3 linked regions of the Pelosinus fermentans DSM 17108 genome follow. The protein of the gene in region 3 interacts with the protein of the main gene of each other region in a pairwise test. Links are inferred from orthologs where the notes say so. Each region holds a gene or a part of one and is shown on either strand. Other genes may lie near its edges. The genes, in order: rplL, FR7_RS17445 and FR7_RS14090.

Evidence for each region.
Region 1: the proteins of FR7_RS14090 (region 3) and rplL interact in binary tests that used the Escherichia coli proteins (3 or more experiments, as listed by UniProt). The link is inferred for Pelosinus fermentans DSM 17108 from one-to-one orthologs.
Region 2: the proteins of FR7_RS14090 (region 3) and FR7_RS17445 interact in binary tests that used the Escherichia coli proteins (3 or more experiments, as listed by UniProt). The link is inferred for Pelosinus fermentans DSM 17108 from one-to-one orthologs.

What each region holds. Positions count from the first base shown.
Region 1 is NZ_AKVN02000001.1:4,171,337-4,174,336, forward strand. The notes cover bases 1-2,840. They hold rplL (50S ribosomal protein L7/L12), read right to left. Parts: upstream 1,685-2,840; coding sequence 1,316-1,684; downstream 1-1,315. Other genes in these bases: rpoB (DNA-directed RNA polymerase subunit beta), read right to left, coding at 1-767; rplJ (50S ribosomal protein L10), read right to left, coding at 1,714-2,244; rplA (50S ribosomal protein L1), read right to left, coding at 2,473-2,840. Outside these bases: more of rplA, read right to left, coding at 2,841-3,000. UniProt on the Escherichia coli protein: The binding site for several of the GTPase factors involved in protein synthesis (IF-2, EF-Tu, EF-G and RF3). Is thus essential for accurate translation.
Region 2 is NZ_AKVN02000001.1:3,759,233-3,762,177, reverse strand. The notes cover bases 135-2,919. They hold FR7_RS17445 (pyridoxal phosphate-dependent aminotransferase), read right to left. Parts: upstream 2,229-2,919; coding sequence 1,041-2,228; downstream 135-1,040. Other genes in these bases: FR7_RS17440 (MFS transporter), read left to right, coding at 2,581-2,919; FR7_RS17450 (MetQ/NlpA family ABC transporter substrate-binding protein), read right to left, coding at 192-1,010. Also shown: FR7_RS17455 (MATE family efflux transporter), read left to right, coding at 1-47; more of FR7_RS17440, read left to right, coding at 2,920-2,945. UniProt on the Escherichia coli protein: Shows aminotransferase activity with methionine and histidine as substrates, and to a lesser extent also with phenylalanine.
Region 3 is NZ_AKVN02000001.1:3,044,463-3,048,553, forward strand. What follows is about bases 56-3,986. They hold FR7_RS14090 (DNA polymerase III subunit alpha), read right to left. Parts: upstream 3,685-3,986; coding sequence 256-3,684; downstream 56-255. Other genes in these bases: FR7_RS14095 (ABC transporter substrate-binding protein), read left to right, coding at 3,916-3,986. Outside these bases: more of FR7_RS14095, read left to right, coding at 3,987-4,091. UniProt on the Escherichia coli protein: DNA polymerase III is a complex, multichain enzyme responsible for most of the replicative synthesis in bacteria. This DNA polymerase also exhibits 3' to 5' exonuclease activity. The alpha chain is the DNA polymerase catalytic subunit.

The sequences.
Region 1 (3,000 bases), 1.1 Mb from region 3 along the record:
AGTGATTCCAATAACTGAGTAGCATTATCTACGGTAGGAGGTTCACCCGGACGTAATCTTTTATAAATTTCGACTAGAGCTTCTTCTCTGGAATTGGTATTATCCCGTTCCAAAGTAGCGCGAACCCGCACATCATCATGAAACAATTCTGCAATAGCAGCATTTGACGCGTAGCCTAAAGCACGAATCAATACGGTCGCTGGTAATTTTCGTGTGCGATCCACCCGAACAGACATTACATCATTGGCATCCGTTTCGAGTTCCAGCCATGCACCACGATTTGGAATGACTGTAGAGTTATACAGTTTTTTACCTGTTGCATCAATTGTTTCATTGTAATACGCACCTGGAGAGCGTACCAACTGACTGACAATAACCCGCTCTGCACCATTAATGATAAAAGTACCATTTTCTGTCATGAGTGGGAAATCGCCCATAAATACTTCTTGTTCTTTAATTTCGCCAGTCTCACGATTAATCAATCGAACATTGACGCGTAAAGGAGCTGAATACGTAACATCGCGTTCTTTACATTCTTCAACGTGATACTTGGCTTCGCCTAATGTAAATTTTTCAAATGTCAGAACCAAATTGCCTGTAAAGTCCTGAATAGGCGAAATGTCATGGAAAATTTCTTGCAGCCCTTCCTTTAGAAACCAGTTATAGGAATTCTTCTGAATTTCAATCAGATTGGGCATGTCCAGTACTTCTTTGATCTTGGCATAACTATATCTGATCTTTTTGCCAACCGGAACAGGATTAAACATTAAATCCTTCACCCCTTAGCCCAAATTAAACTTTATACCTTGGCAGCACATTTTCATTAGCGATATGTATACCGATATTGCAAGTCGCTTCGCAACTCACAATATTTTGCCGCAGGTATAAAACCTTTTACATAATACAATATTGTGCAGTACATAATATAATATCATCCATTAGCACTAAATATGAAATATATAATAAAAGACAAATTACAGTGGTACTTTAGCACCTAGCAAATGAAGGGTTAGGCACTACAATACAAAAAAAGCAAGGTTTTTCCAGTCAAGTAACAGACCTTGCATTTGTCTTCATGATGAAATATGATTCCATCCTCCATATATTACTATTTCCTGCCAATCTAGATTTTATACATTGCACAATAAAAAAACATTACCCTAAAATAAACATTCTTTGCATTGAACAATAATATCACAATAAGACCCGTTAGTCAATACCCCAATAATTTAATTCAGGAAAAAATATAAAGAGCACCACATGGGTACTCTTTATATTTTTCATTCTATAATTTAGAAAGAATAGAGAGTTATAATTACTTAACTTCTACAGCTGCGCCAGCTTCTTCAAGTTTAGCTTTGATTGCGTCAGCATCAGCTTTAGCAATTTTTTCTTTAACTGCTTTAGGAGCACCATCAACTACTTCTTTAGCTTCTTTCAAGCCAAGACCAGTGATTTCGCGAACAACTTTGATAACGTTGATTTTACTAGCGCCAGCGCTAGTAAGAATAACATCAAATTCAGTTTTTTCTTCAGCGGCAGCAGCAGCAGCTGGAGCGGCAGCAGCAGCTGCTACAGGAGCAGCTGCAGAAACACCAAATTTTTCTTCTAGAGCTTTCACCAATTCAGATAATTCAAGAACACTCATGTTCTCAATTGCTTGCATAATTTCTTGTTGAGTCATTTTAAAAAACCTCCATTAATTTTAATTTTTTATGCTGATTCTTTTTGTTTGCGCACAGCATCAAGCGCATATACGAATTTGCGGATAGAACCTTGAAGTACATTGACAAATCCAACAATTGGAGTTTGCATACCAGCCAAAACTTGAGCAATAAGCACTTCGCGAGTTGGTAGGCTTGCCAAAGCTTTTACACCTTCTGCATCAATAACCTTACCATCTAACAAACCAGCTTTTACTTCCAATGTTTTTAATTTATGCTCTTTTACAAAGTCAGAAATTACACGTGCTGGAGCAACGGGGTCTGTTTCAGAAATCGCAATTGCAGTTGGACCTTCAAGATAAACGTCCAACCCTTCAATTCCGATTTCCTTAGCAGCAATCCGTGTCATCGTATTTTTTACTACACGGTATTCCACGCCAGCTTCACGTAATTTACGACGAAGTTGAGTGTCTTGTGCCACAGTAAGACCACGGTAGTTTGTCAATACCGCACCTTTTGTTACAGAAAGTTTACCTTTCAGTTCGGAAACGACTGATATTTTTTCTGATGTTACAGCCACTAAAATCCACCTCCTTTACAAGATTACAAAACAAAACGACCTCTCGGCATAATAAGCCGGAGGTCGCTAATAGCAAAAGCTATAGTATAATCCCCGACCTCGGCAGGCGAACATGAGAAAGATTCACATCTCACTTAGTTCATTACGGATACCTGCTGTCTACAGCCAAATTTATTATTCAGTTGCATTAGATCAAAGATTATACTGTCACTTCTTACTTACAATTAATTATTTCTTGCCAGAAACTTTAAGTGGATTTACTTTTACACCAGGACCCATTGTAGTACTTATAGTAACACTACGCATGTATTGTCCTTTAGCAGCAGCTGGTTTTACCTTATTCAAGATGTCAACCAACGCTTGAAAATTTTCGATAATTTTTTCATTGTCAAATGATATTTTACCGATTGGTGCATGAATATTACCAGCTTTATCAGTACGATACTCGATTTTACCTGCTTTTATTTCACTAATCGCACGAGCAACATCTAAAGTAACTGTACCAACTTTAGGATTCGGCATTAAACCTTTAGGGCCTAATACTTTACCTAAACGACCAACAGTACCCATCATATCAGGAGTAGCAACTGCTACATCAAACTCAGTCCATCCACCCTGAATTTTTGCTACGATATCTTCAGCGCCAACAAAGTCAGCACCAGCAGCTTCTGCTTCTTTTGCTTTCTCACCTTTAGCAAAAACCAAAACAGTTTTGGTTTTACCAGTACCGTGAGGCAATACTACCGCTCCACGTAC
Region 2 (2,945 bases), 710 kb from region 3 along the record:
GACTCATGAGAGTGCAGCGTAAATATGGGGATATACAAAATGTATAGTGTTCTGCTTCTGTAAAAAAATGAATCGAAACGCGAAGACGCGAAGAAATACGAAGCACACGAAGGAGATTACAGGTCTCTTCGTGTGCTTCATAGCCTTCGCGCCTTCGCGTTTCAAAATGTTTTATTTTTTATGTGCCAGTTTTACCAGGCTGCTGCAACAGAACCTTTAAAGTGTTCATTAATGAAGGATTTTACTTCATCAGAGTGATAGGCTTTAATGAATTTTTGTACAGCTGGATTTTCTTTATCTTTAGAACGGACAGCAATAATATTAGCATAAGGGGAGTTGATATCTTCAATAGCAATTGCATCTTTAGTCGGTACTAATCCAGCGGTAATTGCATAATTGGTGTTAATGGCAGCAACGTCCATGTCAGCTAGGGAACGGGGGATTTGTGCTGCATCTAATTCTTTGATAACAATTTTTTTAGGATTCTCAATAATATCAGTAACAGCGGCTTTTAGTCCGATTTCCGGTTTTAATTTAATAAGACCAATTTTCTCTAGCAATAATAGAGCTCGTCCTCCGTTAGTTGGATCATTAGGAATGGCAACGATGGCTCCTGCTTGTAAATCGGCTATATTTTTCAGCTTGCTTGAATAAATGCCCATTGGAAAAATGACTGTGTTGCCCACTGAGACGATATCATAATTGCGGTCTTTAATAATATTGTCAAGGTAAGGTTTATGTTGAAAACTATTGACGTCAATATCACCTTGGTTTAATGCTACATTAGGTTGAATATAATCATTAAATTCAACGACTTCGATTTTTAAGCCATCCTTTTCGGCAATTTTCTTGACTACATCCATTACTTCAGCGTGAGGACCAGCTGTAACACCAACTTTTAATGTTTTCTGTTCTACTTTTGCAGTACTTTGCTGACCGCAGCCAGTTGCTAAACCTAGAATAAAGACAAGAGATAGGAAAAGGGAAATGGATTTTAGTGATTTTTTCATTTAAATATGCCTCCTAAAAAATATAATGTTTTATTTCAATTTTTGCAGTCTTTCGATTGCTGCTTCTAATGTTGCAAATTGTTTGCAGAAACAAAAACGGATAAAACGATGTTTGTCATTGGCATCGTCCTGATAAAAACTAGATCCCGGTACGACTGCAACCCCTACTTTTTCAGCTAAGTGACGGGCAAAGTCTACATCATTCTTCCAGCCAAAAGGCGCTATGTCTGCCATAATATAATAGGCGCCGGCCGGGCGAATGCAAGTAAAGCCGATGGCAGTCAATTCCTTTAACATAAAGTCGCGACGCTTACTGTAAAAATCCCCTAATTTTTCATAATAAGTGGTAGGAAAATTTAGGGCCTGGGCGGCGGCTACTTGCAGGGGAGCGGCTGCTCCTACCGTCAAGAAGTCATGCATTTTACGTATGGAACGGCTGATTTCGCCGGAAGCAATCACATAACCAATGCGCCAGCCTGTTACGCTGTAGGTTTTTGAAATACTATTGATAGTTATGGTTCGTTCTGCCATGCCGGGCAAGGTAGCCAGAGGAATGTGTTTTATTTCATCATAGATGATGTGTTCATAGATTTCGTCTGTAATTGCCAAGACATCATATTGAATACATAGTTTGGCAATGAGATCCAGCTCTTCGCGGTTAAAAACTTTACCAGTAGGGTTATTTGGAGTATTAATAATAATGGCCCTGGTACGTTCTGAAAATGCCGCCGTTAATTCTTCCTTGATAAAGCTGAATTCTGGTGGATGCAGTTGGACGTATTTGGGGGTAGCACCACATAATACGGCATCAGGACCATAGTTTTCATAAAAAGGCTGAAATATAATGACTTCATCCCCAGGATTAATAGTGGCTAAGAGGGTTGCTACCATGCCTTCTGTTGAACCGCAGCATACGGTGATTTGCGTTTCCGGGTCAATATCAATGTTATAGTCTCTTTTGTTTTTCAAAGCAATGGCATCTCTAAGTGACTTCGTCCCCCAGGTAATTGCATATTGATTGTGATCTTCTAAAATTGCCTTAACTGCGGCCTCTTTTATTTCATCCGATGCCGGAAAATCAGGAAAGCCTTGTGCAAGATTAATGGCTTTATGAGCGGCAGCAATACGAGACATTTCTCTAATTACGGATTCTGTAAAACGACCAGCTTTTTCCGAGGCATAGTTACGCAGAGTTTGAGCTTGTGCATTTTGATTCATCATATTGACTCCTTTGATTGATAATAAAAAAATCTTCTTCATAAGATGAAGAAGATTTTATTTTTCCAAAATGATCCTCATCTCCCAGGAAATTCCTGTTGGAATTGGCACCGTTCGCATTGCGCGGTGGTTGCCGTAGCTTCATCGGGCCAATCCCCTCGGCTAACTCTTGATGAATGTATGTAGTTGATGAAAGTAATAGTAGCATGAGTTCCTACCTGGTGTCAAGGAGAATTGAGAAAATCGTATCTCTCGTCAATTGACATGTAAACTTAACAAAAGTATAATATGATAATATGAATAAAAGTCCATTGCAAAAATACTTATATTCATAATTGAGGAGGATTATCGTATGGGGCAGACAAAAACAAGTTTTCGATGGAAATTAGCAGGACTTATGTTTTTTATTAGTTTTATTTCTTACATGGATCGAGTCAATTTATCAGTAGCCACTCCCACTATTATGCAAGAATTAGGCTTTAGCAAAATGGATATGGGATTTATTCAGACGGCTTTTTTTGTTGGCTATGCTTTTATGCAAATACCAGGTGGAATCATGTCTGAATTTTGGGGACATCGGAGGGTTCTGGCACTAGCAGCTACTTGGTGGTCAGCCTTTACAGTATTAACAGGAGCATGCAGTAACTTTACCTCATTTATTCTGGCGAGAAGTCTGTTTGGCATCGGAGAAGGTCCTATGGCACCTGCCTTTGGAAG
Region 3 (4,091 bases):
AAGCATTCTATTTCAAAATAAAATCTATACATTGCTTTCTCCATATTAGAGCGTATTCCTGCTAATTTTTCTTAGGCGTGACAAAAATATAATTTCTTCATCTACTTTAGAGCTAACGCCCACTATTTAAGGAAACTTTGTAATATCTTGTCTACCATATTATAATAATATGGACGGGAAGGAGCAGCTATCGCTGTACTGCTTCTCACAGGAAAATAAGGAAAACACTTGGCTTACAACCAAGTGTTTTCTTATTTATGCAATGGTTACCTGCCCTTTACCAATGATAGTTTCTAATGCTTCTATCGCTTCGGGAGTAGGCCTGATCCAAAATTGCTGTTCTGTTTTTATCACACGCCGACTATCTGTCAGATGCAAAAAGACAACACTAGAACCGGGAAATTTCCTAAAGGTTTGTTTTAATTTTTCAAAAACATCCCCGCTTTCTTGCACTTTACTAATTTTAAGCCGCACTTCCAGATTTTGCGGATCACCAAGTAATTGAATATCATCTGCAATTACTTTCGCCTTATCCTCACTCATGCTCAATCTGCCAGATACCCGAACAGGTGTATCTGGTAATAAAATTTTATTGAATTTATCAAAGGTTTTAGGGAAGATCACGATTTCTATCTGCTCTGTAAAATCCTCCAGAGCAATAAAACACATCATTCCACCATTCCTAGTAGTAATACGCTTTGCACTAATAATCAGTCCCGCTACTTTAATATTCTTGCCATCACCATATTCACCAGTAACCAACTCAATTAGAGGAGTGAAACTGTTCATCTTCTCTCTATACGCATCTAAAGGGTGTCCCGTTACATAAAAGCCAGTGATTTCTTTTTCCAATACCAGCATCTGTTCTTTTGGGATCTCGGGAATATCTGGCAGAGTAATCTCATCTGCATCATTTAAAGTCTCTTCACAAAACAAGCCGATCTGCCCACTGACCTTATCCCGCTGACGCACTGCAGCCATGTCGATTGCTCGTTCTAGTACTGCTAATAACTGTGAACGCTTTGCACCCAATGAATCAAATGCACCGCATTTAATTAAACTTTCGATTACCCGTTTATTAATTAAGCGCATATCCACTTTAGTACATAAATCTACCAGCGACTCAAATTTTCCATTAGAATCACGAGCAACTACCATATTTTGAATAGCATTCTCGCCAACGTTTTTTACTGCTGCCAAACCAAAACGTATCCCATTCCCATCTACACTAAAACTACTTTGACTGGCATTGATATCAGGCGGCAGTACATCAATACCCATTTGACGGCAAGTCTCAATATAAGAGCCAATTTTCTCATTGGTCCCCATAACACTTGATAATAAAGCTGCCATAAATTCTTGAGGATAATTCGCCTTTAAATAAGCAGTTTGATAGGCAACCAAAGCATAAGCCGCACTATGGGATTTATTAAAACCATAATCAGCAAAATGTGCCATCAAATCAAAAATTTCCCCTGCCATCTTCCGTTCAATGCCCCGCTCACCAGCCCCCTGCAAGAAATTCTCCCGTTGGGCATCTAGTACATCGTGCTTCTTTTTCCCCATGGCTCGTCTAAGCAAATCTGCTTGTCCCAAGGAAAAACCAGCCATCACCGAGGCAATCTGCATAACTTGTTCCTGATATAAAATAACACCGAAGGTATCACATAAAATTGGCTCTAATAAGGGATGTACATACGTAACTGTTTTTTTACCATGCCGACCATTGATAAAGTCTTCTACCATGCCACTTCCTAAAGGACCTGGCCGATATAGCGCCACTAGAGGTATTAAATCGGCAAAGCATTCAGGTCTTAGATCCTTCACTAAAGTAGTGATACCGCTTGACTCTAACTGAAAGACGCCTGCTGTATCGCCATTAGTCAGCATAGCACTTACTTTAGGATCATCTAAGGGAATATGATCAATATCAATCTTTATCCCCCGACTTTTCTGTACAAGCTTAATCGTATCACCAATAACAGTTAGTGTTCGAAGCCCTAACAAGTCCATCTTTAATAAACCCAGTTCTTCTACCTTATCCTTATCATATTGCGTCGTTAAAAATCCTTCGGCAGAATTTTGCAGCGGCACATAATGAGTCAAAGGCTCTTTAGAAATCACTAGCCCTGCAGCGTGGGTAGAAGCGTGCCGTGGCAATCCTTCAACTGCCATTGCTAAATCTAATAATTTTCCTACCGCTGATTCATTTTCATAAGCAGCACGAAAATCCGAACTGATTTCCAAAGCCCGCCGCAGAGTAATCCCCAATTCATTCGGTACCATTTTGGCAATTCGATCGACTTCACCATATGGCATATTTAAAGCTCGCCCTACATCTCGAATAGCTCCTTTAGCAGCCATCGTTCCAAAGGTAATAATCTGGGCTACCCGATCGGCACCATAACGATCCGATACATATTCAATGATCTTGCCGCGATTCACATAACAAAAATCAATATCAATATCGGGCATAGTAACCCGCTCAGGATTCAAAAATCGTTCAAACAACAAGCCGTAAGCAATTGGATCAATATTAGTGATCCCCAATAAATACGCAACAATACTACCTGCAGCCGATCCACGGCCTGGTCCTACGGGAATTTCTTGCTGTCTGGCATAATTAATAAAATCCCAAACAATCAAAAAGTACCCCGAATAATCCATCTTCATAATAACGCCTAACTCAAAGGCCAAACGATCATTAATCTCTGGAGTGACTTCACTATAGCGTTCTTTCAACTGATCCCGGCACAGCTTTTCAAGATAGTCATTTGCTGTAAGACCTTCTGGTACAGGAAATTCAGGCAAATATAAATTGCCAAAATCTAAGGTCACATTACAACGCTCTGCAATGCGGCAAGTATTTGCAAGGGCTTCTGGATACGCCCCAAATAACTGTGCCATTTCATCAAAATCTTTCAAATAAAATTCATCACTGAAGAATTTCATTCTAGCAGTATCATCTACGGTTTTTCCCATTTGAATGCATAACAACACATCATGACATTCTGCATCCTGCTTGTTAATATAATGTAAGTCATTGGTCGCGACTAAGCCAACATCAAATTTACGAGACATTTCGATCAAAAGCGTATTTACCTTTTTTTGTTCCGGTATCCCATGATCTTGGATTTCAAGAAAAAAATTATCTTTTCCAAAAATGTCAATATACTCTTGAACCAACGCCTCAGCAACAGTGATATTATCTTTTAATAGCCAGGAAGGGATTTCTCCTGCAATGCAGGCACTTAGGCAAATGAGTCCCTTACTATATTGGCTAAGCAGTTCTTTATCAACTCTCGGTTTATAATAAAAACCTTCGGTATTTCCTCTCGATACCAACTCAATCAAATTACGATATCCTTCATCGGTTTCAGCCAATAATACCAAATGATAATAGGCTTCCCCTTCCACCATAGTTCTTTCCCGCCGGGAACGAGGAGCCACATAGACCTCACAGCCAATGATGGGTTTAATACCTTGCTTTTTTGCTTGCTTATAAAAATCAACAATGCCATACATTGTACCGTGATCGGTAATCGCGATTGCTGGCATATTGAGTTCTTTTGCTCGTTTTACCAGACTTCCAATACGGCTGGCGCCATCAAGTAAGCTATATTCTGTATGTACATGCAAATGCACAAATGACCTAGCATTAGAGTGCTGCAATTGTTTTTCCATCTATTTCACATCCTTTTAGATGACACAATTCTTATTCCTATAGAAAAGTTCATTTTTATTATACTTTATAGTAAGAAATAACGGAACCACTATGTAATTCATTCTTTCTGATTGAACAATAACAGATGTCTTTGTAGGTAAGACCAATATATTTTTTGTTATGTTTCGCAGGTATTTTCATAAATAAGTTGAATATATAGAGGTTATAAATGTTTAAAGAGGTGTTGTGAATTGTATACTATAGGCATTCTGCAATTGACGCAAAATTTAGATGATGCCGTCCATGGTTTTAAAGCAGAACTTACAGAACACGGTATTCATGCCGAGTTTCATTATTTAAATGCCGATGGCAATATAGATCAGCTTGCTAAATTAGCAAATCAACTAGCCGAAAAAGAAGTGGATCT